Regions from separate parts of the Pseudarthrobacter sp. BRE9 genome, predicted to be linked through region 2. Evidence: predicted binding sites of a transcription regulator. Region 2 holds the regulator's gene; the other holds the start of a gene.
What was found. Region 2 encodes Rex, which represses fermentation and respiration genes when NADH is low (regulators of the CRP and FNR family bind a similar motif). Its sites were predicted from a motif close to CTTGTGAANNNNTTCACAAG; they were not measured.
Positions count from the first base shown of each region.

Region 1: Q9R31_RS08020 (glyceraldehyde-3-phosphate dehydrogenase) is a predicted target of Rex. The motif match lies at 13,781-13,800, and genes of this name have one in related genera.

Region 1 is NZ_JAUZUY010000002.1:661,424-677,077, forward strand. Features, by position in the region: gene xylB (xylulokinase) at 1-524, shown strand, start outside; gene Q9R31_RS07955 (sugar phosphate isomerase/epimerase family protein) at 640-1,479, opposite strand; gene Q9R31_RS07960 (dihydrodipicolinate synthase family protein) at 1,476-2,690, opposite strand; gene Q9R31_RS07965 (Gfo/Idh/MocA family oxidoreductase) at 2,690-3,859, opposite strand; gene Q9R31_RS07970 (LacI family DNA-binding transcriptional regulator) at 4,027-5,115, shown strand; gene Q9R31_RS07975 (alpha/beta hydrolase) at 5,115-5,876, shown strand; gene Q9R31_RS07980 (aldose 1-epimerase family protein) at 5,894-6,808, opposite strand; gene Q9R31_RS07985 (DNA alkylation repair protein) at 6,891-7,598, shown strand; gene mptB (polyprenol phosphomannose-dependent alpha 1,6 mannosyltransferase MptB) at 7,626-9,182, opposite strand; gene orn (oligoribonuclease) at 9,338-9,967, shown strand; tRNA gene Q9R31_RS08000 (tRNA-His) at 10,098-10,170, shown strand; gene def (peptide deformylase) at 10,302-10,874, shown strand; gene Q9R31_RS08010 (HNH endonuclease family protein) at 10,878-11,675, opposite strand; gene Q9R31_RS08015 (hypothetical protein) at 11,802-12,011, opposite strand; gene Q9R31_RS08020 (glyceraldehyde-3-phosphate dehydrogenase) at 12,087-13,565, opposite strand; gene Q9R31_RS08025 (TspO/MBR family protein) at 13,832-14,257, opposite strand; RNA gene rnpB (RNase P RNA component class A) at 14,419-14,805, opposite strand; gene Q9R31_RS08035 (peroxide stress protein YaaA) at 14,862-15,626, shown strand.
Region 2 is NZ_JAUZUY010000001.1:936,517-952,170, forward strand. Features, by position in the region: gene Q9R31_RS04410 (histidine phosphatase family protein) at 1-144, opposite strand, end outside; gene Q9R31_RS04415 (YceI family protein) at 361-909, shown strand; gene Q9R31_RS04420 (hypothetical protein) at 1,120-1,950, shown strand; gene Q9R31_RS04425 (redox-sensing transcriptional repressor Rex) at 2,021-2,725, opposite strand; gene Q9R31_RS04430 (glutaredoxin family protein) at 2,847-3,101, opposite strand; gene Q9R31_RS04435 (HAD-IB family hydrolase) at 3,180-3,998, shown strand; gene Q9R31_RS04440 (30S ribosomal protein bS22) at 4,143-4,241, opposite strand; gene Q9R31_RS04445 (helix-turn-helix domain-containing protein) at 4,392-4,604, opposite strand; gene Q9R31_RS04450 (3-deoxy-7-phosphoheptulonate synthase) at 4,758-5,864, opposite strand; gene Q9R31_RS04455 (glycoside-pentoside-hexuronide (GPH):cation symporter) at 6,100-7,425, opposite strand; gene Q9R31_RS04460 (acetylxylan esterase) at 7,476-8,495, opposite strand; gene Q9R31_RS04465 (LUD domain-containing protein) at 8,550-9,179, opposite strand; gene Q9R31_RS04470 (LutB/LldF family L-lactate oxidation iron-sulfur protein) at 9,176-10,648, opposite strand; gene Q9R31_RS04475 ((Fe-S)-binding protein) at 10,648-11,451, opposite strand; gene Q9R31_RS04480 (rhamnulokinase family protein) at 11,456-12,904, opposite strand; gene Q9R31_RS04485 (bifunctional aldolase/short-chain dehydrogenase) at 12,901-14,994, opposite strand; gene rhaI (L-rhamnose isomerase) at 15,001-15,654, opposite strand, start outside.

The DNA of each region.
Region 1 (15,654 bases), on a different contig from region 2:
CTGCTGGGCTGCTGGGCGTGGACCTGCCGGAGTTCAACCGGCTGGCCCTGGCTGCTGGCCCCGGCGCCGGAGGGCTCACCCTGATCCCTTACTTCGACGGGGAGAGGACACCAAACCTGCCGGACGCCACGGGTTCCCTGCATGGCATCACCCGGGCCAACTACACCCCCGCCAACCTGGCGCGCGCCGCCGTCGAAGGCGTGGTCTGTTCCCTCGCCGACGGCCTGGCCGCACTCCAGGCGCAGGGCGTGTCTGCCCGCCGGATCCTTCTGGTGGGTGGGGGTGCACAGTCCGCAGCCGTACAGGAAGCAGCAGCTGCCCTGCTGGGAACGGCCATCGCGGTGCCACAGCCCGGTGAATATGTCGCCGACGGCGCTGCACGACAGGCAGCGGCGGCACTCACCGGACGTTTCCCCGCATGGGCGGCTGACGCCGTCGACCTTCCGCAGGGGAAGGACGACGGCGGCGTGCTGGCCAGGTACCGGCGGTTCGCCTCGCTGTATACCCAGGACAGCAATAGGTAACAGAGACGGAAAAGGACCCGGACCGGCGGTGGAACATTCACCGCCGGTCCGGGTCCTTCCATGTGGGGCGCAGGCTCCTGCCGTGACGTAGCAGGAGCCCGCGGTCTATCTCAGGTCAGGCGAACGGGAGAACAAGCTCCGCGTAGCGCTCCTTCACTGTGGCCAGGACGGTGTTGCCGTCCGTGTCCCAGATGTCCTGATTGAAGATTTCTACTTCGATATCCCCGGTGTACCCGGCTTCACGCACCCAGGTGCCGATAGTGGCAAAGTCCACCACGCCGTCGCCCATGTAGCCGCGGGACAGCAGCGGATCGGCGGCGATGGGCATGTTGAAGTCGCACACCTGGTAGGAGGCGATGCGGTTTTCCCGGCCCGCGCGCCCGATCTGCGCCTTCAGTTCGGGATCCCACCAGACATGGAAGGTATCGACGGCGATGCCCACGGTGGATGAGTCGAACGGTGCTGCAAGGTCCAGGGCCTGCCCCAGCGTGGAGATCAGGGCACGGTCCGCGGCGTACATCGGGTGCAGCGGCTCCAGGACCAGGCGGACGCCGTGTTCCTCGGCGAAGGGAACGAGGTCCGCGAGGCGGTCTGCCACGCGCTGGCGTGCTGCCACCACGTCCTTCTCCCCCGGCGCCAGGCCGCCCACCACCAGGAACAGTTCCTTGGTGTCCAGCGCAACGGCTTCGAGGATGGCGGCCCGGTTGTCGGCCAGGGCAGCCGCCTGCCCCTCGGCGTCGGGTGCGGTGAGGAACCCGCCGCGGCACAAGGAGGACACCCGGAGTCCGGCGTCCTTGATCAGGCGCGCGGCCTTGTCCAGGCCGGCTTCCTCCACCCGGTCCCGCCAGGGACCGATCGAGGGAATGCCGGCGTTGACGCAGCCCTCAACGACCTGGGCCAGGGTCCACTTCTTGGTGGTGGCGCTGTTGATGGAGAGGCGCGAGAAGTCGTTCATACGCCCACCCCATTGATCCGCAGGTAATCGGACATCCGGAAGGCAGCCAGTGCCGGGTCCCGCAGGAGGCCGGCCTGGTCCGCCAGTTCGAAGGTCTTGGCCAGGTGGCAGACCGAGCGGCCGGAGTGCAGGCCGCCCACCATCTGGAAGCCGGGCTGCTTGCCGTTGAGCCAGGACATAAAAGCGATCCCGGTCTTGTAGTAGAACGTGGGGGCGCTGAAGATGTGCTTGCCCAGTTCCCGGGTGGAATCAAGGATTTCGCGGGCCTTGACGGTGTTGCCGGCGTCATAGTTCTGCAGCGCCACAGAAGCGGCGGGGTAGATCGCCGCGAAGATGCCCAGCAGGGCGTCGGAGTGGTGGTTGCCGTCGCCGTCGATCAGTTCCGGGTAGTTGAAGTCGTCGCCCGTGTAGAGGCGGACGCCTTCGGGAAGGGCGGCGCGGAGGGCAACCTCGTGGCTTGCGTCCAGCAGCGAGACTTTGACGCCGTCCACCTTGGCCGCGTTGTCCCTGATAAGGCCCAGGAATGTTTTGGTGGCCGTTGCGACGTCGTCCGAGCCCCAGTAGCCCGCGAGGGCGGGATCGAACATGGTGCCCAGCCAGTGCAGGATCACCGGCTGGTCCACTTCGTGCAGCAGGGTGGAGTAGACCTTCAGGTAGTCTTCGGGGCCGCGGGCAACCTTGGCCAGGGCGCGCGAGGCCATGATGATGACCTTCGGTCCGGCTTCGGTGATGACGGAGATCTGCTCGCGGTATGCCTCGAGGACGGCCTTCAGTCCTGCTTCGCCGGCGGGCAGGGAGTCGATGTCCAGCTGGTCGGTGCCGGCGCCGCAGGATACGAGGTCGCGGACGGACTTGCCGGCGGTGGCCGGGTTGTTGGCGGAAACCACCGAGGCGGCTTCCACTCCCGTGCGCTTGATGAGTTGCTGGGTCGCCGCCCAGTCCAGGCCCATGCCGCGTTGGGCGGTGTCCATGGCATCCGCGACGCCCAGCCCATAGGACCACAGCTCGTGGCGGTACGCCATCGTGGCGTCCCAGTCCAGCCGGGCAGGGGCACCGGGCGTGTTGTCGGCCAGGACCTCGGGAATGACGTGGGCCGCCGCATAGGCGCGCCGTGCAGTCAGGGGCGCCGCGGGCCGGGCCCAGGAGGTGCCGCCCTGCAGGCGGTATTCCCGGGTGCCGCCGTCGTGGGAGGGAAGGATGAGTGAGGTCATTAGAGGGTGATCTCCGGGATGTCGATGGTGCGGCGTTCGTCGCTGGACTGCAGGCCAAGCTCGGCGAGCTGGACGCCGCGGGCGGCGGAGAGCAGGCCGAAGCGGTGCTCGCGGCCGGCCACGACGTCACGGAGGAATTCTTCCCACTGCAGCTTGAAGCCGTTGTCCAGCTCAGCATTGGCCGGAACTTCCTGCCACTGGTCGCGGAAGGACTCCGTGACGGGCAGGTCCGGGTTCCAGACGGGCTTGGGGGTGTGGGCGCGCTGCTGGGCGACGCACTTGTTCAGTCCGGCGACGGCGGAACCGTGGGTGCCGTCCACCTGGAATTCCACGAGTTCGTCGCGGTAGACGCGGACGGCCCAGGACGAGTTGATCTGGCCAACGACGTCGCCTCCACCCGGAGTCTCGAGTTCGAAGATGCCGTAGGAGGCGTCGTCTGCGGTGGCCTTGTATTCCTTGCCTGCTTCATCCCAGCGGGCGGGGATGTGCGTTGCAGTCTTGGCGTTGACGCTCTTGACCTTGCCGATGATGCCTTCGAGCACGTAGTTCCAGTGGCAGAACATGTCCGTGGTCATTCCGCCGCCGTCTTCCTTGCGGTAGTTCCAGGACGGACGCTGGGCTGCCTGGATGTCGCCTTCGAAGACCCAGTAGCCGAATTCGCCGCGGATGGAGAGGATGCGGCCGAAGAAGCCTTCGTCCACCAGGCGGCGGAGCTTGACCAGGCCCGGCAGGTAGAGCTTGTCGTGGACAACGCCGGCGGTGACGCCGGCCTCCTTGCCGATCCGGGCCAGCTCAATGGCTTCCTCAAGCGTTTCGGCCGTGGGCTTCTCGGTGAAGATGTGCTTGCCGGCCTGCATTGCCTTCTTCAGGGTGGCGGCGCGGAGGCTGGTCATGGAGGCGTCGAAAACGACGTCGACAGTGGGGTCGTTGATCACGGCGTCCAGGTCGGTGGTCCATTCAGAGACCTTGTGCTTTTCCGCCAGCTCGCGGATCTTGGCCTCATTGCGGCCCACCAGGATGGGTTCAACCTGGACCCGGGTGCCGTCCTCGAGGGTGAAGCCGCCGGCATCGCGGATGGGCAGGATGGAGCGCAGCAGGTGCTGGCGGTAGCCCATCCGGCCGGTAATGCCATTCATGGCGATGCGGATTGTTTTGGTTTCGAAGCCCATGTGTCCTCCACGGTGAGTGAGCAATGTACTCAAGCTGATTGGGAAAGCGCGTTCCCACTGCTTCAATGATGCACGGCGGGCTTTCAGTTGGCAAGCGCTTTCCGGAACTGGTTCGAACTGCCATAATGTGCTTAGCCTTTGAGCCCGTACGACGACCAGGAGATGCAGTGGCTGCAAGTACCCTTACCGAGGTGGCCCGCCTGGCCGGCGTCTCGCCCGCCACCGCTTCCCGCGTGCTGAACGGCTCGGCCCGTAAACCGGGCAAGGACATCGCCGACCGCGTGCGGCAGGCAGCGGATTCGCTGGGCTACATCCCCAACGCCCAGGCACAGGGCCTGGCAAAGTCCAGCTCCGGCCTGATCGGCCTGATCGTGCATGACATCGCGGACCCGTATTTCGCGGCGATCGCCAGGGGGGTTCAGGATGCCGCCCGTGAACAACACAAAATGGTACTGCTGGCCACCACCGGCGGCGGCCCGGCCGAAGAGAAGGAAGCGGTGGCCGCCTTTGCGGCGCGCCGCGCGGACTCCATCGTGATCGCCGGCTCCCGCTCCTGCCGTGATGAGGACCGGGACGGCAACGCCGAGCTGGCCGCCGAACTTGACCGGTACTGCCGCAACGGCGGCCGGGTTGCCGTGGTGGGGCATCCGGTGGTGGGTGCCACCGCACCGGAGGGGTACCACGTGGTGAAAGTCCCCAACCAGGAACTTGCCGGGCAGCTCGCCACGGGGCTTGCGGAGGGCTGGGACGGTGACTTCGTCATTGTCGGCGGCCCTGAGGGGCTCCTGACGTCCGATGACCGGGTCCGTGGCTTCCAAGAAGGGCTGGAGCGCGCCGGGCGCCGGCCGGCGGATGTGATCCGCACAGCATTCAACCGGTCCGGTGGATATGAAGCCGGGCTCCAGCTGGCCGCCAGGATCCGGGCAGCCGGTGCCGGGGACGCGGCACCACCCAGGCTGTGTATTTTTGCCGTCAACGATGTGATGGCTATTGGTACCGCGGCGGCACTGCGATCCGAGGGCCTCCGGATCCCCAGGGATGCGGCCATTGCCGGCTTTGATGACATTGAAACCCTCCGCGATTTCCGGCCTGCGCTGTCCACGGTCCGACTGCCCCTGGAGGACATCGGGCGCATAGCCACCCGGTCCACCGGCGGAAAGCCGGCCGGCGACGACGGCGGCGAGGCGGAAGGCGCCGCTCCGGATGACATCACCGGCGAAGTCACCCTGCGGCGCAGCACGGAAGCGGCAGCGTGATGGCACCGCGTGGGCTGACAGCGGTCCGCGCCCGTCCGGAAGCCGGAGGCGCACGTCCTGCCATCCTGGTCCTGCCGGGCGGGGGCTACGCCCGCCAGGCCGACCATGAAGCGGAGCCGGTGGCAGAATGGCTTGCCTCGCTGGGAATCCATGCCTTTGTGCTCCGCTACCGGGTGGCCCCTGACCGGCACCCGGGCCCCTTGGAGGACGCCAAGGAAGCAATGCTCCACATCCGGAACGGGCAGCACGGGCTCGCCGTGGACATGGACCGCGTTGGTGTCCTGGGGTTCTCCGCCGGTGGGCACCTCGCCGTCACCCTGAGCACGGCAGCGGCCACGGGGAACCAGGACCTCGACATTCCCGCGGCCGTGCCGGACCTTTCGGTACTGTGCTACCCCGTGGCGTCGCTGACCCACGAAACCCATCAGGGATCGGTGGCCAACCTCCTTGGCGACGCGCCGCCGTCGGCCCTCCTCACCGCACTCTCGGCTGAGTTGAACGTCACGCCCCGCACACCGCCCGCGTTCTTGTGGCACACGGCGGACGACGAAGCAGTCCCCGTCAGCAACAGCCTCAACTACGCCAAGGCACTGATTGCCGCAGGAGTTCCAGCCGAACTCCACGTCTTCCCGGAGGGAAGGCACGGGTTGGGACTTGCGGCCGGCAAACCGGGGCCCGGCCAGTGGACGTCACTGTGCGCAGCGTGGCTGGAACGTGCCGGGTGGGCCACCTCCCCTGCTGAATCAGCAGCGGGTAACTGAACAGGACCGCGGCCGGGCTATCCGGGCTGCTGGGTCAGCGCCCGGATGGTCCAGCCCGCCGAATGGGACGCGCCCGGCTGCAGGTGCACAAGGTCAGTGCCGGAATGCAGGGCATCCGGGGGGCACGTCATAGGCTCGACGGCCAGGCCGAGACGGTCCGGGCCCACGGGCTTGTCCCCGGTGTGCACCTGGACCCAGGGCCACTCCGCTCCCCACTCCAGCTCCACTCCCGTTCCCGTTGGGTCCAGCACCCGAACCCGCGCGAGGCCGGCACCTTCCCGCGGGATATCCGTAAATGCGTGGTCGATCTTCACCTCTCCCAGCCGGCGGGGCGAGCGGAAGTCAAAGTCTCCCCCGGCCACCTGGCGCATGCCCACGGGGAGCAGCCGGTCCGGGGTGACCTCGAGATAGGCATCGGCCGGAAGCTCCAGGGACCAGTCATCCAGCGGGGACGGACCGGCCACGAGGTAGGGATGCGGGCACACCCCGTACGGCGCGGCAACGGAGCCGTTGTTGACCGCCCGGACGGTACCCCGGAGCCCGTCGTCGGAAAGCGAGTAGGTAACGGTGAGCTCCAGCTCGCCCGGATAACCCGGCCCGGACGGAATGCGGCAGCCCAGGACTGCCCGCTCCGCGGACGCCTCCAGCACTTCCCACGGCTGGTGGATGGCCAGGCCGTGCAGCGCGGCGCCACGTTCGGGTTCGTTAACGGCGGCGGCGTAGGGCTTGCCGGCGTAGGTGTAGGTGCCGTCCGCCAGGCGGTTGGGCCAGGGCGTGCAGATGACGCCCCGGTAGTCGGGAACATCACCTTCGGGCCCAAAGCCCACCACGAGGTCCCGGTTCCCGTGGCGCAGTTCGCGCAATGCCCCGCCCCGGCGGGTAACGACGGCGGAGTAGGGTCCGTGGGCCAGGTGGACGTCGGTTCCAGGCATGGATTCCCCCAGGTTCAGCGAGTGTGTTAGCGCTCACTAGCGTACCGCACATGCACCTGCGGCTTGTGGCTAAAGTTGCCGCATGGACACGGACGCGGACCAGGACCTCATAGAAGCCGTCAAGGCTGCCCTCCGGGAACTCGCCAATCCGGAGCGTGCCGCCGGCGCCCAGGCCTACATGAAGTCCGGGATCCCCTCCCTGGGCGTCCGGGTTCCGGACGTGCGGCGCATCGCTTCCCGGGCCGCGGCAGGGTTCCCGCCCGCTTCCGCCGGCCAACTGCGCGCCACGGTGCTGGAACTGTGGCGCACCTCCTCGTTCCGGGAAGAGCGGTATGCGGCCATAGACCTGACCGGAATCCGGCTGGTGGCCCGCGATCTGGACATGCTGCCCGTCTACGAGGAGATCATCCGCACCGGCGCATGGTGGGACCTGGTGGACGGCGTGTCCGGGCGGATCTGCGCCCTGCTGCAAGCGCACCCGGTCGCGATGTCAGCAACGCTCCGGCAGTGGAGCCGGGATCCGGACCTTTGGGTCCGCAGGGCCGCCATCACCTCCCAGCTGTGCGCGAAGAAAGCCACGGACACCGCATTGCTCGCCGCCGTCATCGAGCCGAACCTGCCCGACCGGGAGTTCTTCATCCGGAAGGCCATCGGCTGGGCCCTGCGTGAATACGCGAAGACGGCGCCCGGGTGGGTGGAAGCCTTCGTCGCAGTTCACCCCGACGCCATGAGCCCGTTGTCACGCAGGGAGGCCTTGCGGAGGATCGCCTCCCTGCCGGCGGCGCCGTAGGGGCGCCCGCCCAGTGAGCGGGTACGGCTAGATCACGGGACGTTCGACGACGGGCTCGTGCGTTTTGCGGAACAGCCGGCGGGTGCCCGGGTCCCAGAAAATCAGGTACAGGGCGAACAGGAGGGCCGTCAGCGCCGCCGCGATCCGGGCCAGGGCAAGGGCGAAGCCCAGATCCTGGGTCTGCAGATAGGGGAAGACGTCCAGTTGGTCCGAAATGGCGTAGATCATGAAGAAGGACACCACGAAGTACAGGGCCTTGACCTGCCAGTCGTTGCGGATCCCGGTCACGGCAAAGAGCGGGATCAGCCAGACGACGTACCAGGACTGGATGATGGGGGCCAGCAGCACCACGGCGGCGAAGCCGAGGGCCAGCCGGCGCATCAGCCGGTCATAGTCCCCTTTGAAGATCTGCCAGGCGACGATGCCCACGGCAAGCAGCTTCCCGGCGTCGTACACCCAGCCTGCTGGCACGGACCCGTCCAGTCCGAACGCGTTGGCCAGCGATCCCACCACCATCCCGATCAATCCCACCGGTGCATACCAGATGGAGATGCTGCCCGGCGCGGACAGGCCGTTGATCCAGCCGAAGCCGAACCCGTTGACCAGGCTCATTGCGGTCAGGAGCGCCAGGCTGATGCCGGCCGTCAGGGCCCAGAAGGCAGCCTTCCGCAGCCAGCCCGCGTTCTTTCCTGCCCACAGGAGTCCGATGAACGGCAGGAAGACGATGGTGATGGGCTTGACGGCGATGGACAGGGTCACCAGGAGGATTCCCCGGATCTCCCGCCGGGTGGCGGAGTAGTACAGTCCCGCCAGGGCCAGCCCGATCATCAGCGAGTCGTTGTGCACGCTGGCGATGAAGTTGGTCAGGAACAGCGGATTCGCCACGGTCAGCCACAGGGCCCTGTGCGGGTTGACCCCATGCAGTTCCGCCAGCCGGGGCACGTAGATGACGCACAGCACCACGCCGGCGAGTGCCACCAGCCGGAACAGCATGACGCAGACCTCCGGCTGGACATTGGTGGTCCAAACCACGAACTGCTCGATCCACAGGAACAGCTGCCCGTAGGGAACCGGGGCTTCAGTCCACATCTTGTCTGCGCCCAGCTGGAAGTAGTTGGACAGGGCGGAGATGCCGTTCTCGTAGGGGTTGAAGCCCTCCACCATCAGGCGCCCCTGCCCGATGTAGGCGTAAACGTCCCGGCTGAAGAGCGGCACGCTGAACATCATGGGAAGCCCCCACGCCGCCACCGCGGCCAAGGTGGCCCGCCGCGCCTGCGGTCCCCACACGCGGACCTTCTGGCCGAGCCGCAGCCACGCGCGCACCAGCAGCATGCCCCCGGCAGCCACCAGGACAATGGACAGGGCCACGCCGGGCGCTTCGGTGCGCATCCAGATGAACAGGGGCATTCGGCGCAGTTCCGAGACAGGGGCCAGCCAGCCCACGCCGAAGGATCCAACGAGCATGAACATGGACCCCAGGAAACCGGCAAGCAGGGGTGAGCGTGGATTGTCCACCTCGGCACTTCCTGCTCCGGCAATGCCGGCCGCCGCCATCTCCCCCGTTGCGGGCACAGGCGCCGTCATCTCAGGATTGTCCAATCTTCTTGCGTTTCCGCTGTTTTCCCGGCGGGCCGGGCGGGCCGGCCGGGACATCGTCCAGGGGCGGAAGGGCGACCCGCCGCGTACCCGAAATCCTAGCATCGGCAGGGCGCCCGGGAGCGTAACGGTAGGCTGGTCCGGTGCCTATATCTAACGAACGAATCGTCTGGATCGACTGCGAAATGACCGGTCTGGACATCAAGAACGACGCCCTCATCGAGGTGGCAGCCCTGGTCACCGATTCGGAACTGAACATCCTGGGCGACGGCGTTGATGTGGTCATCAAGCCTGACGACGCCGCCGTGGCCCAGATGTCCGACTTCGTCCGGGACATGCACACCAAATCGGGGCTGCTGGCGGAACTTCCGCATGGCAGGACGATGGCGGAGGCCGAGGCCGCGGTGATGGAATACATCTCCGCCTGGGTTCCGGATCCGCGCAAGGCACCCCTGGGCGGAAACTCGGTGGGGACGGACCGCGTGTTCCTGTCCCGGGACATGCCTGCCGTGGTGGAACACCTCCACTACCGGGTCATCGACGTCAGCACCATCAAGGAATTATCACGCCGCTGGTACGCGCGTGCCTACTTCCAGTCACCGGCCAAGAAGGGCGGGCACCGCGCGCTCGGGGATATCAAGGATTCCATCGATGAGCTGCGGTACTACCGTGAAGCCGTGTTCGTGCCCGCGCCCGGACCCGACAGCGCAACGGCCCAGAAGATCGCCCGGGGCATCACTACAAGCGGAGCTGCCGGGCAGCCGGCGGAGTAATCTGCGCCACGTTTGGATGAAATTTCGATTCAAATCGCTGAAAGTGGACAAAGCACTCCTTCCGAGCAGGTAAGCTATTTGAGTTGCGTTTCCAGGGAGCCGGTAAAGCGGATTTCCCTTGATGCACATGGTGGGCGTAGCTCAGTTGGCAGAGCGCCTGGTTGTGGTCCAGGAGGTCGCGGGTTCAACCCCCGTCGCTCACCCTCACGGGGCGGCACATGCAGCCGTCAACAAAGGAGGCCGCACCGGATATCCGGTGCGGCCTCCTTTGTTGTGCCCCACCGGGTACGCGCAGGAAAACCGGGGACACCGCGAAAGCCGAAGGACAACTGATATGACCGTTCTGCCAATCACCATCTGGGGCGAGCCCGTCCTGCACCGGCGCGCGGCCGAGGTGGAGGTTTTCGACGACGAACTGCGCGCGCTCATTGCCGACATGTTCGAAACCAATGAGGCTGCACATGGCGTGGGCCTCGCCGCCCCCCAGATCGGCGTGGGCAAGAGGATCTTCGTCTACAAGTACGCCAACGACGATGGCGCTCCCCCAAGCGGGGTGCTGGTGAATCCCGTCCTGACCCTCTCCAAGGTCTCCGGCGCGGCTCCCGACCCGGACGAGGAGGAAGAGGGCTGCCTTTCCTTCCCCGGCGAGCAGTATCCGCTCAAGCGGGCCGAGTGGGCGCGGGTCGAAGGGTTTGATGGCTTTGGGAACCCGGTGAAGTTTGAGGCAACGGGCTGGTTCGCCCGGGTGATCCAGCACGAATACGACCATCTGGACGGCAAACTGTACGTTAACCGGCTGATTGACCGCTACGCCCGCAAGGCAAAGAAGCAGGCCAAGAAAAACGGCTGGGGCGTGCCGGGGCTGACGTGGATGCCCGGCGTGGACCCGGACCCGTTCGGTCACTGACCATCAGCGGGCAGTGATGGTTTCCTGTCCGGGGCAGGAGCCAAGGACCCGCCTCATGGCGTCCTTCTCGGCCGCCGTAACCCACAGCCCGTAGGCGGCCTTTACCGAGATCTGGCGGGCCACGTAATGGCAGCGCAGCGCGGTGTTTTTCGGCAGCCACGTGGCGGCATCTCCCGCGCTCTTCTGCTGGTTCGCGGCGCCGTCGGCCGCGATGAGGTTCAGGGGGTCGTTGGCCAGGCTCTGGCGTTCCTTGGGCCCCAGACCCTGCGCCCCCTTCTGCCAGGCGTCACCCAGTGCCACCACATGGTCGATCTGGACGGCACGGCTGCTGTCGGAACCCCGGCGGAAGTCCATGTCCTGGCCCGTATAGGGTTCCCGGAAGTGCCCGGCGGCTACCGTGCAGGTGGAGCCTTCGGCGAACACTACGCCGGCGAGGTCCCTGCGGAGGATGTCATTGCGGGTATCGCAGCCGTTCCTGTCAACATCCTGCCACGCCTGGCCGAAGGCCTCGCGGCTGTAGCCGGTGTTCGGCGCCCGGCCCTTCACAGCGAGCCCGTCGAGTGCCGAGAGGGCGCTGCCCGCCGGCACCGGGTTAGGTTCCTGGACCGGTTTCATCCAGGCGGCGTTGAACACCGGCGCCTCGCTCGGGCCGTCCGGCGCCGGCCCGGCTGCCGCAAACTGTCCGGCGGTGAAGAACCAGAACAGGGCGGCGACGATGCATACAGCGGCCGTCGTGAGCAGCGCCCACGCCTGCCGGGAACGGCGGCGTGCGCGGCGGTAGGCAGACCAGCTGACGGTCACGGCGCTGACGCCGGAAGGGGAAAATCAGGCACCCCAAGAGCCTAGGACAAAGGGTGGGCCCGGCCGCTGATATCCACACTGTTGAGGACGAGTGATGGCTCACACGGCCGTACGGCCGCTGCTGGGCTACTGCTCCCTGGTGACCCTCCGAAGGTCTTCCTCGGCGATGGCCAGCAGGCCCTCGAGCTGGCGCACCCGGTCATCGCTGACATCCCCGGTCTTATGTCCGGCGCGGGCACGTTCGAGCAGCCGCACTGCTTCCTTATGGTTGGCCTTGGCCACGTCCAGGGCATGTTCGAGGGTGGTGTCGTGCTGAAGTGTCGATTCGTTGTCCATGCCACCAGTGTGGTCCCGTTTCCCGGCTGATTCCAGAGAACCAGCCGGGAATTCGCAGGACGAGCCCTGATTTGGTCAGACGGCGATGGCGGCCAGGGCGGCGGCGCTTTCCTTGGCCGGGAACGACGGCGGGTTCACGCCGGCCATTTCCTCCATGACGCGCACCACCTGGCAGCTGTAGCCGAATTCGTTGTCATACCAGACGTAGAGGACCAGGTTCTTGTCGGTGGAAACCGTGGCGAGTCCGTCGACGATGCCGGCGCGGCGTGAGCCGACGAAGTCGGTGGAGACAACTTCCGGTGAGTCGATGTAGTCGATCTGCTTGCGGAGGTCCGAGTGCAGCGACATTTCACGCAGGTAGTTGTTGACCTCGTCCTTGGTGGTGCCGTTTTCCAGGCTGAGGTTCAGGATGGCCAGCGATACGTCCGGGGTGGGGACGCGGATGGAGCTGCCGGTCAGCTTTCCGAGCAGTTCAGGCAGGGCTTTCGCCACTGCCTTGGCGGCACCGGTTTCGGTGATGACCATGTTCAGGGCTGCGGAGCGGCCGCGGCGGTCGCCCTTGTGGAAGTTGTCGATCAGGTTCTGGTCGTTGGTGAAGGAGTGGACGGTTTCCACGTGCCCGTGCACCACGCCGAACTTGTCGTTGATGGCCTTCAGCACAGGGGTGATGGCGTTGGTGGTGCAGGACGCTGCGGAGACGATCCGGTCCGAATCGGCAATGTCCTTGTGATTGATGCCGTGGACGATGTTCTTCAGGTCGCCCTTGCCGGGTGCGGTCAGGAGGACCCGTGCCACGCCTTTGCTCTGCAGGTGCTGGGAGAGTCCTTCGGCGTCGCGCCAGCGGCCGGTGTTGTCCACCACCAGGGCGTTGTTGATGCCGTAGGCGGTGTAGTCGATGGTGGCGGGGTCGTTCGAGTAGATGACCTGGATCTGCACTCCGTTGGCGGTAATGGTGTTGGCGTCCTCGTCGATCCGGATGGTGCCCTCGAAGGACCCGTGGACGGAGTCGCGGCGCAGCAGGCTGGCGCGCTTGGAGAGGTCGTTGTCCGAGCCGCGGCGAACCACGATGGCGCGCAGGCGCAGTCCGTGGCCGCCACCGGCCTTTTCGATCAGGAGGCGTGCCAGGAGGCGGCCGATGCGGCCAAATCCGTAGAGTACGACGTCGGTGCTGGTGCGGTCATCGCCGCCCCGCTTGCCCACGATCTCGGCGAGCTCGGCGCGGAGGAATTCCTCCAGGGTGGCGCCGTTGCCTTCTTCCTTGAACTTCTGGTTCAGGCGGGCAATGTCGATCGCGGCAGCGCCTAGTTCGAGTCCGGCCAGGGTGTTCAGCAGGGGCGCCGTGTCCTCCAGGAGCAGTTCGTCCTTGCTCATCCGGCGCGCAAAGCGGTGCGCCTTGAGGATGTTCATCGTGGACTTGTTGATCAGGCTCCGGCCGTGGATGCTGGTCACCACGTTGTTTTCGCGGTACAGCCTGCCGATCACCGGGATCATGGCCTCGGCGAGGGCCTCCCGGCCCATCCACGTATCAAGACAAGAATCAGACGTCTGGCTCACAGAAATACCTTCCTCGGTTCAGCCGTGTACGTCCTCGTACACAGATGTAGGCCACCTGATGATGTCCAGGGGCACCGGCGCCTGCAGGGATGGCCCCCAGGCGCCTGGATCGCGTGTAAAGAAAAACCGCCGGTTGCGAACGCAACTTTCGGCGGTAGAACTCCTGCGTCCGTGATCCATTCTAATTTGGTCCGCTGCAGGGAACACGCTTGCGCTGCGTGAAATCACTCACACGGCCCCGAACGCGGCGCCTGATATGCCCGGTTTCAGTTGTGGACAGCCGAATAGAGGTTCAGGCTCGAGGAAAAGACCACCCAGGAAAAGTACGGCAACATCAGGAAGCCGGCAGCGGCGTCCACCGGCCCGAACCGTAGGATCAGGTACGCCAGGATTGCTGCGAGTGCGCAGATGACCAGGAATGCGGTCCAGAGGGCCACGGAACCGAGCATCGGGTACAGGGCAAAGAACACAAACGGCCAGGCCAGGTTCAGCAGGAGTTGGAATCCGTAGGACCGGCGGAGACGGCCGGCCATGGCTCCCTTGCGCCACACCAGCCATCCGGAAAGGCCGCTGAAGGCATACAGCCCAATCCACACGGTACGGAACATCCACCCGGCAGGCATCCATGGCGCCCTTGCCGAACTGGCGAACCAGCCGTTTGAGTGCAGGATGATCGGGACGGAGGCCAACATGCACACGGCATAGGAAACGGCCAGGAACCCGGCCAGTGCCAACGCTTGCCTGCCGGTTGAGGGGACCGGGCGCCCGGCGGTTCCGGGGGCGGATTGTCGATCAGGATTTACGGGCACGGTCCAGCATCCCGAACACAACGCCCGGGGTCAAACGAGGTATAAGGATGGGACAGCCGGTACGCCGGGTTCTGTTCTCCCCTGCCGTTGCCGGAAAGGGAGCGACGGCCATCCATCTACGAGTACCGTTGCCGGCACCCTCCAGCGGCCTACCCGGACACTCGGGCGGGCAGCCCTCGAACGTGTCCTGTCTGGCCTTGCTCCGGGTGGGGTTTACCTAGCCTTCCCGGTCACCCGGGAAGCTGGTGGTCTCTTACACCACCGTTTCACCCTTACCTGCCCTTCCCGGCAAAACCGGAAATGCAGGCGGTCTGTTTTCTGTGGCACTGGCCTGCGGGTTACCCCGAGTGGGCGTTACCCACCACCCTGCCCTGCGGAGCCCGGACGTTCCTCGAGCCACTTGCGTGGCGCGCGGCCGTCTGGCTGTCCCATCCGCGTCCAGTCTACCGGCGCCGGCAGCCGCTTTTGTCGCCGGTAGGATCGGACGGTGCTGATTCTGCTTCCCCCTTCCGAAGGCAAGACACCCGCGCTCCGTGGGCCCGCCGTCGACTGGTCCTCGCTGGGCTTCCCGGAACTGAACCCCTACCGCGCCAAGGTCCTCGAGGCGCTGGGAACGGTCAGTGCGCACCAGGACGCCCTCGCCCTGCTCGGCGTCGGTGCCTCATTGCGGGAGGACGTGGAACGCAATACGCGCCTGGGCGCCGAGCCTGCAGCGCCCGCGCACAGCATCTACTCCGGCGTCCTCTACGACGCCCTGGGCTACCGGAGCATGACACCGGCCCAGAGGCGCAAGGCGGAGGCGTCCGTCCTGGTGATTTCTGCCCTGTGGGGAGCGCTTCGCTTCGGCGACAGCGTCCCCGCCTACCGGCTCTCCATGGGCACGGCCCTGCCAGACGTCGGCCGGCTGGCGCCGTTCTGGAAGGCGCAGCTTGGGGAGACTTTGGTCGGCGCGGTCCAAGGGCACCTGCTCGTCGACTGCCGGTCCAGCACCTACGCGGCCGCCTGGGCGCCGCCGCCGGAACAGGCCGTGTCGGTGAACGTGTTCACGGAGGCCGGCGGAGTCCGCAAGGTGGTCAGCCACTTTGCCAAGCACACCCGGGGGGAGCTGGCGCGGCACCTGCTGGTGCGGCGCGGTAAAACCCCCGCAGCGCCGTCGGACCTCTTGAAGGCTGCCCGCGAGAAGTGGGACGCCGAACTGGTACCCGCTACGGCCCGCAAGCCGCACGCCCTGAACATCATCCTGCCGGGCTGACTCCCCTACCCCTCCCAAGTAAGTAGCC
Region 2 (15,654 bases):
GCGCTGCCGGAAGTGCCCGGCAAGCGTCCGGGCCATCTCCTGCCCCAGCTCGGAGAGGTGGAATTCGGGAAGCCGCCCATAGAGAACGCCGTCGGGATTATGGACCTCGCCGTGGCGGAGCAGATGGACAGTGGCTTGGGGCATGTTTACCAGTTTCTCAAAGATGGCGTGCGATCCGAAATCTTCCGCCCGTGCTTTCTACAAACAGTAGAACTGAAGTTTTTGAAGAAATGTTCCGAAGCCGGGAACAAAACATGCAAATGCATGTTTATACTGGATGCAGCAAGTTAGTTGAGGCTTCAACAGATGAAGGTTCAACCGCAGGACCTCAGCCCGCATACCTATACAAGGAGCAACATCATGGCACTTCCCGCAGACGTCACCACCGGCACCTGGACCCTGGACAACTCGCACAGCGAGATCGGCTTCACCGTCCGGCACGCAGGCATCAGCAAGGTCCGCGGCCAGTTCAAAGAGGCCGCGGCAACCTTGGAACTCCCCGAGGACGTCACCGGCGCCAGGATCAACGCCAGCATCAACACCGCCAGCTTCGATTCCGGCGATGCCAACCGCGACGGCCACGTCAAGGGCGAGGACTTCTTCGACGTGGAGAAGTTCCCCGAGATCTCCTTCGTGTCCAACGGCCTGGTGGCCAAGGGCAACAGCTACGAGCTCACCGGCGACCTGACCATCAAGGGCGTTACCCGTCCGGTGACCCTGGAAACCGAGTTCAACGGTGTTGCCGTTGATCCGTTCGGAAACACCCGCGCCGGCGTCTCTGCCGAGACCACCATCAGCCGCAAGGACTTTGGCCTCACCTGGAACGCTGTCCTGGAAGCCGGCGGTGTGCTGGTCAGCGACAAGGTTGCCATCAACCTGGAACTCGCCTTCATCGCTCCCGCAGCGTAATTCCACCCCGTCAGGGCACACCCCGGCACCAGGCCTACCCGGCTTGGGGCCGGGGTTTCCCGGTTTAACGGCTGCCACCTGCGCGAATACCCGCCGAATCACCCACAACGCTGCCCGCCGGGGGTACGGTGGACTTAAGCCATGCTGGGGGGAAGGCAGAGGACCGATTCCCGGCAGCCTACCCGGATCCCGACCTGCAGAAGGAACGCCATGAGTACTCCTCCCGTCCCGCCTCCCACTCCCCAGGACCCCCAGTCGGGCAACAACCAGCCGGGGCATGACCAGGCCGGCAGCCAGCCCGGAGACCAGCAGCCCCGCTTTGGCCAGAACGCGCCGCAGTACGGGCAGAACGCACCGCAGTATGGGCAGAACCAGCCGCAGTACGGGTCGCAGCCGCCGGCAGCGCCCCAGTACGGGCAGAACGCGCCGCAGTACGGGCAGAATGCGCCCCAGGTCCCGGGCTACGGCCAGAACCCGCCCCAGTACGGCCAACCGCAGTATGGACAGTCCCCATATGGACAGTCGCCTTACGGCCAGTACCCCTCGGAGCAGCCGCAGCCAGCGGGAAGCAACGGTATCCCACAGCTGGTGAACATCTCCTTCTGGCTGCTGATCGCGTCGGCAGTGATCTTCGTGATCTCCTTGCTGACCGGCCTCACCCAGCTGGATGATCCCCTGTTCCGCCAGACTTTTGAGGACCAGATGGCCGCCGGCGGCGCCACCGGAGTCACGTATGACGACATCAAGGGAGTCATTGCCGGCACCCTGGTGGTATTCGCGATCATCGGAGTGGCCCTCTACCTGCTGGTGGCCTTCTTCGTCCGAAAGGGCAAGAACTGGGCCCGCATCCTGGGCACCGTCTTCGCTGCGCTGTCCATCTTCGGCCTCTTTGGTCCCCCCAGCTTTGCCACCATCGGAACGCTGCTGGGCATCGCTGCCATCGTGCTGCTCTACCTTCCGGCATCCGCCCCGTACTTCCGGAAGCAGCAGCCCTTCGCCAACCCATACTCGGGCGGCTTCGGCAACCCTTACGGACGCTAGCCGGCACCACCCCTGACAAGCAGGAGGCCCGGGATGCGCAACCGCATCCCGGGCCTGCTGCTTTAACCAGTTAGGCCGTCTGCCCGGGGGTCTGGGCCCGTTGCGCATGGTAGGCCAGGATCTGGAGTTCGGTGGCCATATCCACCTTGCGGAGATTGACCCCTTCGGGAACCTGCAGCATCACGGGTGCGAAGCTCAGCACACTGTGAACGCCTGCCGCCACGACGCGGTCGCAAACCCCCTGGGCCACCGCGGCTGGGAGGGCCAGCACCACCATGTTGGCCCCGGTACGGTGCAGGACGGTTTCAAGGTCCGCCACGTCGCTGACGCGCAGCCACCCCACCTCGTTGCCCACCACCATCTGGTCGGCGTCGAAGATGGCCACGACGTCGAACCCGCGCGATTCGAAGCCGCCGTAGCGCGCCAGTGCCTTGCCCAGGTTGCCGGCCCCGACAATGGCCACTTTCCAGTCGTGGGTCAGTCCCAATGCGGCGGCAATGTGGCGGCTGAGGTACTGCACCTCATACCCCACGCCCCTTGTCCCGTAGGACCCCACATGGGACAAATCCTTGCGCAGGGTTGAGGAACTGACGCCCGAGGCTTCCGCCAGGGATTCGGAAGAAACACGCTCCACGCCCTCGGCCAGCAATGTGTTCAGGGCACGGAGGTAGATGGTCAGCCGGGCCACGGCGGCGGGAGGTATCTGCTTGGCCAGTGCGCCCGTGGCATCCGGAAGGTCCGGGACAGGCTGGGGCGTTGAACCCAGGGATGTCACCCGCACCTCCCTTGCGTCGCGTTGTGAGTCCACTCTAGGTCCCTGCCGCTCGTGGCTTCAAAACCAGGGCCATGGAAAGCTCATGATGCCCAGGGGTCTGCTGTCACTGCTGTCACTCCCCCTATTGGGCCATGGCGCGCTGCAGCACGCGTTCCAGCCGGGCCTCGTCGATTTTCCAGAAGTCGCGCTGTACTCCGTCCACCAGCACCACCGGGACCTCCTCGGCATACCGTTCCCGCAGTTCGGGCTGGTTGTCCACCAGCTCTTCGCTCCACGTAAGGCCCAATGAGGCAGTGACCCGGCCGACGGCGTCGCGCGCTTCCTCGCAAAGGTGGCAGTCAGCTTTGGTGACCAGGACGACGCGGGGTGTAGCCATGGCTTAACGGTATCGCCGTTCGTGGCGTGCGGGTGACGCCGACGGCGGCGGGCCAGTGGATTGACTAGACTCGGGTCCATGCCCGAGGAGAAATACGTCGCCGTTGTCACGCGGCCGGTTGCCGCGCCGCAGCCCGGCGAGGCGGCGTTTTTCGACGTGGACAATACGTTGATGCGTGGAGCCAGCCTCTTCCACGTGGCGCGGAAGATGCACCAGCGCGGCGCGTTCACCCTGGCCCAGGCCGCCGGGTTCGCGTGGAAGCAGTTCAAGTTCGTGGCGCGCGGGGAGAACATCGACGACGTCCACGCGGTCCGCGATTCGGCCCTGACCCTGGCTGCCGGGATCACTGTTGATGACATCAAGGCGCTGGGCGAGGAAGTCTACGACGAAATGATTGCGTCGCGCATCTGGCCGGGCGCCAAGGCCCTGGCCGAGCAGCACCTGCGGGTGGGCCGCCGCGTCTGGCTGGTGACAGCCACCCCCATCGAAGTGGCCACCGTGATCTCCACCCGGCTGGGACTGACCGGGGCCTTGGGCACGGTCGGCGAGGTCTCCGAAGGCATGTACACCGGGCGGCTGGTGGGAGACATCCTGCACGGCTCGGCCAAGGCCGTGGCCGTCCAGGCCATCGCCGACGAGGAGGGCCTGGACCTCAAGCGCTGCTGGGCCTACAGCGACTCCTACAACGACGTCCCGCTGCTTTCGCTGGTGGGCCATCCGGTGGCCATCAACCCGGACTCCAAGCTGCGCCGCCACGCCCGGGACCGCAACTGGCCGGTCTACGACTTCCGCGCCGGCCGGCGTGCCGCCACCTTTGGCCTCAAGGCGGCCACTTTCGGCGGAGCCATCTATGGCCTCTGGAAGGGCTTCGCCCGCATCCGCGGCCCGCGGGTATAAGAATCCGTCGAATCCTACGCTTGTCCGCGAATCCCAATCTTGACGGTCAGGATCTGCGAACAAGAACGGGACGCACTAAACAGGAAACAAAAATGCCCGCCGCCTTGGAAGGCGACGGGCATTTCCACGCTGTTCGAAGTATGTCTACTTCTTGTTACGGCGCTGGTGACGGGTCTTGCGAAGCAGCTTGCGGTGCTTCTTCTTGGCCATACGCTTGCGACGCTTCTTAATAACTGAACCCACGAAAGTTCCTTACAAACTAGATGCAGTACCTGTCTGATGGAGAATGTCCGTGGACAAAGCTACGAACTGAACAACTGACAGATTCTTACAATGACGTAAAACGTTCCTTAACAGGGTACCGCCTATCGGGAGCGGCTCAGGACAGCCGCCTCAGGCGGTCTCGGAGTGGCCGTCCACCACAGCACCCTTGAGGTACTGTTCGACGGCGTTTTCGGGGACCCGGTAGGAGCGGCCGAAGCGCACCGCCGGCATTTCGCCGGAGTGGACCAGCCGGTAAACGGTCATTTTGGAGACTCGCATGACCTCGGCTACTTCAGCCACGGTCAGGAACTTCGCGTTGGAGAAGTTCTGTTCTGCCGACATTTCCCTATTTTCCTTTGCTGACGGATGGACAACAGTGACCCCAGGTACGTGCCAATGCGGTGTTCCGATGCTGAGCCATCCACCAACCACCTAAAAGATACTCTAGATGTTGCTGTGGCAGATGTGAAAGTAGTGCTTCCCCTATTTCACCCCCTAATTTGACTGCCGCCGCTTCCGCGCCGAAGACGCCAGCTGCTCAAGGACGGACGCGGAAACGTCCCAGTCCATGCAGGCATCCGTGACGCTTTGCCCGTAGACCAGCTCCGAACGCCCGGCCGCGTGCTCCGCGACGTCCAGGTTCTGCGCGCCGCCCACCAGGAAGCTTTCCAGCATCACGCCGGCCACCGCCCGCGCTGCGGCCCCGCCTTCCTCCAGCTGGGCGCCAATCTCCAGGGCCACCTCAGCCTGCCGGTGGTGGCTTTTGCCGCTGTTGGCATGGCTGGCATCCACGATCAGGCGCGGGTTCAGTCCCTTGCCCGCCAGTTCGCCGGAGGCACGCTCGACGTCCGCCGCTGAGTAGTTGGGCCCCTTGCGGCCGCCGCGCAGGATCACGTGGGTGTCCGGGTTTCCAGCGGTCGCCACCAGCGCCGCCCGGCCATCGCCGTCGATGCCCAGGAAGGCCTGGGCAGCCGCCGCGGCGCCGCATGCGTCGATGGCCACCTGCAGGCCGCCGTCGGTCCCGTTCTTGAAGCCGATGGGCATGGACAGACCCGAGGCGAGCTGGCGGTGGATCTGGCTCTCCGTGGTGCGGGCTCCGATGGCACCCCAGGAGATCAGGTCCGCCATGTACTGCGGGCTGATCGGTTCCAGGAATTCGGTGGCGGTGGGCAGGCCCAGCGCCGTGACCTGCTGCAGGAACTGCCGGGCGGTGCGGAGGCCGGTGACCATGTCGTGGCTGCCGTCCAGCCGCGGATCATTGATCAGGCCCTTCCAGCCCACGGTGGTGCGCGGCTTTTCGAAGTAGGTCCGCATGACGATCAGCAGGTCTTCCTTGTGCTTCTCCGCCTGGCTGACCAGCCGGCGGGCGTATTCCAGGCCTGCCTTGGGGTCGTGGATGGAGCAGGGACCGACGATGACCAGCAGCCGGTCATCCACGCCGTCCATGATGGCGCGCACTTCGTCGCGTCCGCGTTCGACGACGGCAGCCGCCCGGGCATCCAGTGGCAGTTCGGCGAGGAGTTCGGAAGGAGTGGGCAGCGGAGTGAATTCGCTGACGCGCAGGTTCGAGGTGGACTGTGCTGCTGCTGTTGCGGTGCTCATGTTCGGGGTCCTGTTCCAGATGGGAAGCGGGCCCGGATGTCAGAACCCGCCGGAGAAACGGCGAAGGGCAGAGAATGATCTCTGCCCTGTTGGCTCTGAAGGAATGCTGGATGCGTGTCAGTTAGACGCGGGCCCCTCCAGAGCCAACGAAAAATACGCATACCAACGGTTAGTCATGGAAAAGACCATAAGCCCCGGCCACGGCGGCCGCAAAATCGGCGTCCGTCACATTCGGTTACCGCCGGCCTTGGAGTCCTGCCACCAGTTCTGCATGCTTCCGGTCAGTCAGGCGGTACCAGTACAGGATGCCAACGGCCGCCAGCACCAGAACGGCGGGGAGAAGTCCTGCGGCGGACCGGATGGCCGTGACCGCCGGGGCAGCCTGCTCCTGCCGGGACGAGGAATAGCCACCCCACGCCAACGCGAAGGCCACCAGGCCGCCGCCGAAGCCCATGCCCAGTTTCCGGGTTGCGGCCAGGAGCGCATAGTTGATGCCCTGAACCCTGACACCCGTCTTCCATTCGCCGTATTCCACCGTGTCCGCGACCAGGGCCCACGTGAGGATACTGACCGTTGCCGCGGACAACTGCGCCAGGACCATACCGGCCACCGCCAGCCAGGGCTCTCCTGCAGGCGCCAGGAAGACCACCATCCCACCTGCGGTGCCGAGCAGGCAGCCCAGGCTGAAAACAGCCTTCTTGCCCCATCTGGCCACGGGGCGCGGCATCAGGACGGCAAGCGCCAGGGTGATCACCACCTGCGTAGCCGCCAGCACGGGAAAGAGGTCCAGCCGGGCAAGGACGTCACGGAGGTAGTAGAACTGGGCGGCTACGGTGGCGGAGTTGCCCGTGACCAGCAGCACGGAGCTGAGGCTCAGGACCACCAGCGGCGAGTTGACCTTGAGCGCCTCCACCGTTTGGCGCCAGCTGATCCGGGGAACGCTGCCGGCCACCTGCTCCCTGCATGCAATCCCGGTGAACACGTAGAGCCCGGAACCGATCACCGCGAAGGCAAGCGTCATCACTGTGAAGATCTGCTGGATGTCCCCGCCCCTGCCCAGGAGCGGAGCCACGAAGAACCCGAGGGTCGCCCCAATGGACAGCCCGCCGATGGTCCGCGCGCCGGCCAGCCTGGCCCGTTCCCGGGGGTCCTGGGTCATGGCGCCCACCAGGCAGCCGTAGGGAACGTTCACCAGGCTGTAGGCAAGGCACACCAGGCCGTAGGTGCAGTAGGCATACAGGAGCTTGAGGGACGGTTGGACGTCGGGCACGTGGAACACCGCGATCCCCAGCACCAGCGGAACAAAGCCGAAGACCAGGAAGGGCCGGAACTTGCCCAACCGGGGGCTGTGGAAACGGTCCACGATCCGGCCGGCGGCAATGTCCGTGAAGGCATTGAACACCCGCGCCACCAGCAGGAGCGTCCCGGCAGCTGCGGCCCCGATCCCGGCAACGTCCGTGTAGTAGACCAGCAGGAACATGTTGGCGGTGCTGATGATCATGCTGTTGGCCGCGTCGCCGGCGCCGTAGCCCACAATGGCAGCCCTGTTCAGTCGCTTCATTTCTCCTCGTCCACGGGACGAGAAAGCGCTTTCTCGTCCCTGGGAGGAATTTACCCCAAAATCTTGCGGAGAAACACCAGCTGCCGGATCCAGTGGTGTTCCTGGCCGCCTTCGTGGTTATTGAACCGGTACACCTCGATCTCCTTCTCCGCCCCGCTGGCGGAGAAAGCGCCCGTTCCGGAGCCGTACGCGTTGAAGCTGGCGAAAACGGTGGACGGCGGGCAGATGTCGTCCATCAGCGCCGCGGAGTAGAGCGCGGGCGCCGTGGCGCAGCGGGCAAGGTTGACGCCGTCGAAGTAGTTGAGGACCGCAAGCGTGGACTCGTAGCGGTCCCGGTGGCGTGCCAGGAACTGGGCGATCTCCGGGTACGGCCCGCGCGGGGTGATGTCGATGGCGCGGGGGAAGTCCTGGAGGAAGGGGACGTCGGGCAGCGCGGCGATGACGCCGTCGAGCCGTCCCGCGGTAAGTCCTGCCGTGGCCACCACCAGCCCGCCGCCCTGGCTGACTCCGGCCAGCACCACCTTGGACGGATCGACGGCCGGATGGGCCTGGGCGGCCTCCACCGCGCGGAAGGCATCCACATAGACCCGGCGGTAGTAATAGTCCTCCCGGCTCGCGATACCCCTGGTCATCAGGCCCGCGTGCGCCACATCCCCGGCGGAGGGGTGCGGATCCGCGGTGTGCCCCAGCGTGCCGCCGTACCCCTGGCCGCGGGTGTCCATGATGAAGTGCGCGTACCCGGCCTGCGCCCAGCGCGTGTCCTGGTTGACCAGGCCGCGGCCGCCGGAATAGCCGATGTAGTTCACCACGACCGGAAGCCGTGCGCCGGGTTCCCGGCTGGCGGGAAGGTGCAGCCAGCCCTTGATGCGTGCCCCGCCGAAGCCGGCGAAGGTGACGTCGAAGGTGTCGATCACGGCCAGGTAGTTCTCCACCGGCTCAAAGGCCGCGTCCAGCGGGAAGGCACGCGCCTCCGCCAGGGTGGTGTCCCAGAACGCGCCCAGCTCCTCCGGCGGAGTGGCGTCGGAGGTGTAGCTGCGCAGCTGGGCCAGCGGTAGGTCGAAGAGGGGCATCGTTGTCCGTCCTGCTTTCAGTTGTTCGGCGCCTCGCGGGGTGTTCCTCTATTTCTAGCGCACGATGATGACGTCCAGCCGCCGGGGACCGTGGACTCCCTCGACGCGCTCCAGTTCGATGTCCGACGTCGCGCTGGGTCCGCTGATCATGGTCAGTGGCCGGGTGCCGTCCAGGCGGCGGAACGCCTCGGGCAGGATGGCCGTGATGTCCCTGCTGTGCACCACGCAAATGTGGTGGTCCGGAACCAGCGAAATGGCGCGGCGGCCCTGGTCCGGGCTGCCGTCCAGGATGATGGTTCCGGATTCGGCCACTGTCACGGCGCTGCCGGTGACGACGGCGTCTGTTGCGTCGAGTTCGGTGACTGACCGCACGCCGTGCGTGCCGCCGTCGTACCTGATCCTCGTGGTGTCCGCCTCCCATGCCAGCCAGGCGGGGTCAATGCCGGCCGGAACCACGTAACTGGCAGCCCCGGCCAGCAGCCCCTCGATGGTGGGCGGCACGTCCGCCTCCGCCACCACGGTGACGCCGGCTTTGTAGTCCTCGAGCCGGTCAACCAGGACCTCAATGCGTTGCTGCGCGTCAGCCTCCCCGTCCAGGCGGTAGTGCCTGGGGATGTCCGGAACGGCCGGTGCGTCCTTCAGCGCTGTGCGGACGGCGGCCAGGATCTCTGCGCGGCTGCTCATGGCTTCTTGTGCTCCTTCGCCCACCACTCGCGGAAGGACTGCGACGGCGGTGCCGGGATGTCCCGGCTCTGGGTCCAGCCGGCGGCAATGCCGGGCAGCTTCTTGATCTTCTTGTCCCGTCCGGCAGCGGCGCGGCCCAGGGGCAGGAGCTTTTCGACGGCGCCGAGACGGCTTCCGTCGGAGAGCAGCCACGATGCCGCTTTGAGCCCGACGTCCATTTGGGTGGGCAGGCCCCCGCGGTGTGCGTCCACATCCTTTCCCCGCAGGTGAACCAGGATGTCCGGGATGTTGATCTTGACCGGGCAGGCGTCGTAGCAGGCGCCGCAGAGGGACGACGCGTACGGGAGCGAGCCGTTCTCTTCAGCCTCGATGCCCGTCATCAGCGGGGACAGGATGGCGCCGATGGGGCCGGGGTAGGTGGAACCGTAGGCGTGGCCGCCGGTCCGTTCATACACGGGGCAAACGTTGATGCAGGCGCTGCAGCGGATGCAGTGCAGCGCCGAGCGCCCCATCTCATCCGCCAGGGCATTGGTACGTCCGTTGTCCAGCAGGACCACATGGAACTTCGAGGGACCGTCGCCTTCGGTGACACCGGTCCACAGCGACGTGTAGGGGTTCATCCGCTCGCCCGTGGAGGACCGGGGCAGCAGCTGCAGGAACACCTCGAGGTCGGAGAACGTGGGCAGGAGCTTCTCGATGCCCATGACGGTGATCAGGGTCTCCGGCAGGGTCAGGCACATGCGGCCGTTGCCTTCGGACTCCACCACGCCGAGCGTGCCTGAGTCGGCGATGCCGAAGTTCGCCCCGGAAATTGCCACCTTGGTGGTCAGGAACTTTGCGCGCAGGTGCGCCCGGGCGGCCATGGCGAGCCGGCGGGGTTCATCGGTAAGGCCAGGGTCGACGCCGGGCATTTCCTTGAGGAAGATGTCGCGGACCTCGGTGCGGTTCTTGTGGATGGCCGGGACCAGGATGTGGCTGGGCTTGTCATGGCCCAGTTGGACGATCAGCTCGGCCAGGTCGGTTTCGAAGGCCGCGATGCCGTGCTCTTCCAGGTATTCGTTCATGCCGATTTCCTGGGTGGCCATGGATTTGACCTTGACCACTTCGTCCACGCCTTCAGCTTTCACCAGGCCGTGGATGATCCGGTTGGCTTCGTCGGCGTCGCGGGCCCAATGCACCACGCCGCCGCGGGCGGTGACGTTGGCTTCGAAGGCTTCCAGGAGTTCCGGCAGCCGGGCCATGACTGAGGTCTTGAGGGCACTGCCGGCGTCGCGCAGTTCCTCCCAGTCCGGCAGCTCGCCGGTCACGTTGAGGCGCTTGCCGCGGATGGTGGACGTGGCGTGCTTCAGGTTCCGGCGGAGCTGCGTGTTGCCGAGCTCGCGGCGGGCGGCCGAAGGAAACTTCTCCTCGGCGAACAGGTTGCCGGAGCCAGGGTGGAGGCCGGGCATCCCAAGCTGGGTGCGGGTCATTACTTCACCACCACTTTCGCCGGCGTACCGGCCGTCTCCGGCAGCACTGCCGGCTGCTGTTCCGTGCTGGCCAGGATCTCGGCCAGGTGGAGGGTGGCCACCGCATCGCCCTGCCGCGACAGCCCTCCGCCGATGTGCATCAGGCAGGAGTAGTCTCCGCCGGCGCACACGGCGGCGCCGGTGCTGCGGATGTTCGCCGTTTTGTCCGCCAGCATGGCCGAGGAAACATCCGCGTTCTTGACCGAGAAGGTGCCGCCGAAACCACAGCACTGGTCCGCTTCCGGCAGGTCCGTGAGCTCCAGGCCCTTCACGCCGCGCAGCAGCCCGGCCTGCCGGTCGCCGAGCTTCAGCAGCCGCATCCCGTGGCACGAGGGGTGGTAGGTCACCGTGTGCGGGAAGTAGGAGCCGAGCTGCTCCGCTGGGTCGGTGACGCCGAGGACGTCCACCAGCAGTTCGGACAGTTCGTAGGTTTTCTTCCCGACGGCGACGGCCCGCTGCTCAAGGCCGGCGTCGCCTGCGTGCCGGGCCACCATGGGGTGCTGGTGCTTCACCGAGGCGACGCAGGAGCCGGATGGTGCCACGGCGACGTCGTAATCCCCGGATTCGAAGGCCTGCACGTGGTTGGCCACCACGGGAACGGCTTCCTTGAGGTAGCCGCTGTTGACGTGCATCTGGCCGCAGCAGGCCTGCCCCTGCGGAAAGACCACCTCGTGGCCCAGCCGTTCCAGGACCGCCACGGTGGCTTGGGCCGCGCGGGGATACATGGCATCCACGATGCAGGTGGCGAAAAGTGCGATTTTCATGGGTTCAATTCCTGGCGGCGTTCAGGGTCAGGTTCAGGGGTTGGTATCGGCGAAGGCTGGTGCCGGCGGCGATGATTCCGCGCAGGTCCGGGAGCCCGCCGGTGGCAGCCCCGGCGGCGCGGGCCTGGATGAGCACGTTACCCAGGGCCGTGGCCTCGACGGGGCCGGCGACGACAGGACGCCCGGTGGCATTGGCGGTGAGCTGGCAGAGCAGCGTGTTCTGCGAGCCGCCGCCCACGACGTGCACCACATCCACCTTCCGGCCGGCCAGGCGCTCTGCGGCCGTGATGGTCCTGGCATACGCAGCGGCGAGGCTGTCCATGATGCAGCGGGTAATGGCTGCGGGATCATTGGGCAGGACCTCACCGGTACGCCTGACCGCCGCCCGGATGCGCTCCGGCATATTGCCCGGGGCAATGAAGTAGGAATCGTCGGCGTTGACCTGCGGACCGCCGGCAGGCAATGCTGCCGCGGCCGCGAGCAGCGCGGTCAGGTCGGGCTGGAAACCCTCGCCGGCCCAGGTCCGCTGGCATTCGCTCAGGAGCCAGAGTCCGCCCACGTTGCGCAGGTAGCGGATGGTGCCGTCCACGCCCCGTTCATTGGTGAAGTTGGCTTCCCTGCCGGCCTCCGTCAGGACTGGATGCTGCAGTTCCAGCCCCACCAGGGACCAGGTACCGGAGGAGATGTAGGCAAAAGCGTCATTCCGGGCAGGAACGGCCACGACGGCGGAGGCAGTGTCGTGCGAACCCACCGCCACCACCGTGGTTTCGCGGGGCAGGCCCACGGTTGCGGCGATCTCCGGCAGGAGGTTTCCATAGGCTTCCCCGGGCTGGATCAGCGGCGGGAACAGGTCCTTCCGCAGGCCCAGGGCGGTAAAGAATTCGGTAGCCCACTCCCCCGCAAGGGCGTCGAACAGGCCTGTGGTGGAGGCGTTGGTGGCCTCGGTCCGCCGCACTCCGGTCAGCAGGAACGCGATCAGGTCAGGGATGAGCAGCGCCTTCAGCCCGTCCAGGTTACGCTCGGTCGCCAGCTGGTAGAGGGTGTTGAACTGGAGGAACTGCAGCCCCGTGGTCTGGTACAGGCGTGCCGGGTCCAGTTTGGCGTGGACAGGCGCCACCGCAGCCCTGCTGCGGTCATCGCGATAGCTGAACGGCTGTGCCACCAGCCTCCCCGAGGCGTCCACCAGGCCATAGTCCACGGCCCAAGTGTCGATGCCGATGCTGGCGATCGCTTCGCCCTGAACGGCTGCCACCGTGGCCGCGGCCCGCAGGCCTTCAAGAACCTCCGCGAACAGGGCGTCGAAGTCCCAGCGGAGGCCGCCGTCGAGCTCCACCACACCGTTGGGGAAGCGGTGGACTGTCTCCAGCGTTACCCCCGCAGCGGTAACGCGGCCCACCATCACCCGCCCGGAGGAGGCCCCGATGTCGACGGCGGCAAAAACGCCGGTGCTCATCGCAGGAAGGCTGCGGCCACTCCGGCGTCCACGGGGATGTGCAGGCCGGTGGTGTGGGACAGCTCGTTGCTGGTGAGGACGGCGGCGGCGTTGGCCACGTGCTCGGGCAGGACTTCGCGTTTGAGCAGGGTGCGCTGGGCGTAGTACTCGCCCAGTTTTTCCTCGTCCACGCCGTACACGGCGGCGCGCTTGGCGCCCCAGCCGCCGGCGAAGATGCCGGAGCCGCGGACCACGCCGTCGGGGTTGATGCCGTTGACGCGGATGCCGTACTCCCCCAGTTCGGCGGCAAGCAGGCGCACCTGGTGGGCCTGGTCCGCCTTCGTAGCCGAGTAGGCGATGTTGTTGGGGCCGGCGAACACGGAATTCTTGGAGGAGATGTAGACGATATCTCCGCCAAGGCCCTGCGCGATCATGACCTTCGCCGCGGCCTTGGCCACCAGGAACGATCCCTTGGCCATGACGTTGTGCTGCAGGTCCCAGTCCTTCTCGGTGGTTTCCAGTAGCGGCTTGGAGATGGACAGGCCGGCGTTGTTGACCACCAGGTCCACGCCGCCGAATGCCAGGACAGCGGCGTCGATCGCGGCTGCGACCTGGGCCTCATCCGTGACGTCGGCCTGGACGCCGATGGCAACGTCCGGGCCGCCGAGCTCTTCGGCCACCTTCTCGGCGTTCTCCAGGTTCAGGTCGGCGATCACCACGCAGGCCCCTTCCGCGGCGAGGCGGGTGGCGATGGCCTTGCCGATGCCCGAGGCTGCACCAGTCACCAGCGCGATGCGGGTGGCGTGCGACTTCGGCTTGGGCATCCGTGCCAGCTTGGCTTCCTCCAGCGCCCAGTACTCGATCCGGAACTTCTCGGATTCCTCGATCGGGGCGTAAGTGGAGATCGCCTCGGCGCCGCGCATCACGTTGATGGCGTTGATGTAAAACTCGCCGGCAACGCGGGCGGTCTGCTTGTTGGCGCCGAAGGAGAACATGCCCACGCCGGGAACCAGCACAATGGCCGGGTCCGCACCGCGCATGGCGGGGCTGGCTGGGCCCACGGCCGCAGGGTCCCCTGGCCGAGCTTGCGAGGTTAGGGAGCGGCTGGGGACCGCGTGGCGGTCGTAGTAGGCCTGGTAGTCCTCGCGGTAGTCCGCGTGCAGTTCGTGCAGCCGGGCGATGGAGTCCTCGACCGAGGCGTCGGCAGGCAGGTCCAGGATCAGCGGCTTGACCTTGGTGCGCAGGAAGTGGTCCGGGCAGGAGGTGCCCAGGGCACCCAGGCGTGGGTGCTCAGCTGCTTCGAGGAAGTCCAGGACGACGGCGTCATCGCTGAAGTGCCCCAGCTGCGGCTTGTCCGTGGAGGCCAGGCCGCGGATCACGGGTGCCAGGGCTGCGGCCTTGGCGCGGCGCTCAGCCTCCGGCAGCGCACCATAACCGGGCAGCTTGGGCCCGAACGGCTCGGCTTTGCCGTTGTCCTTGATGTATTTCTCGGCCTGCTCGATGATCCACAGGGAGTTCTGTTCCGCCTCTTCGCTGGTGGCGCCCCAGGCTGTGATGCCGTGTCCGCCCAGGATGGTGCCGATGGCCTGCGGGTTGGTTTCCTTGATCGCGGCGATGTCCAGGCCCAGCTGGAACCCGGGCCGGCGCCAGGGCACCCAGACCACCTTGTTGCCGAAGATCTTGGTGGTCAGCGCCTCGCCGTCCACCGCAGTGGCAATGGCGATGCCGGAGTCCGGGTGCAGGTGGTCCACGTGGGCGGCGTCCACCAGGCCGTGCATGGCCGTATCGATCGAGGGAGCCGCGCCGCCCTTGCCGTGCAGGCAGTAATCAAACGCGGCCACCATCTCGTCTTCACGTTCAAGACCCGGGTAGACGTTCTTCAGCGCGTTCAAACGGTCCAGACGCAGCACCGCAAGGTTTTCGGCCCTCAAGGTGCCGAGGTCCCCGCCGGAGCCCTTCACCCACAGGAGCTGGACGTCCTCGCCCGTGACCGGGTCCTTCTCGGTGCCCTTGGCGGAGGTGTTGCCGCCGGCAAAGTTGGTGTTCCGCTTGTCCGCACCCAGGCGGTTGGAACGGGAAATCAGGTCTTCAACAGTCTTATTGGTGCTCATAGCTGGTTAGGCGCCCCATCCGGCTTGCTGGCCGCCTACGCGGTCCTCGTTGATCTTCTTCTGGTAACCGCTGGCCTTGAACGCAGCCAGCGGGTCCGCGGGCAGCCCGCGGGATTCACGCCACTCGGCCAGGACGGGCCGGACGTCGGTGTAGAAGGCATCGTTGAAGATGCCGTTGGCAGCCAGGACATCACCGGCGCGCTGCGCTTCGGCCAGGGCTGCGGTGTCCACCATCAGGGCCCGGGCGGTCATTTCCTGGACATTCAGGACCGAGCGGATCTGGCCCGGAATCTTCTCCTCCAGGTTGTGGCACTGGTCCAGCATCAGGGCAACGCCCGAGTCCTTGCCGAAGCCGCCGCCGCGGATGACCTCGTGCATGATGCGGAAGAGCTGGAACGGATCGGCCGCACCCACAATGAGGTCGTCGTCGGCGTAGAAGCGCGAGTTGAAGTCGAAGGAACCCAGCTTGCCCAGGCGCAGCAGCTGCATCACGATGAACTCGATGTTGGTGCCCGGCGCGTGGTGGCCGGTGTCCAGGCAGACAAACGCCTTCTCCCCCAGGGCCAGGGTCTGGGCGTAGGAGGTGCCCCAGTCCGGAACATCGGTGTGGTAGAAAGCCGGCTCGAAGAACTTGTACTCAAGCACCAGGCGCTGCTCGTC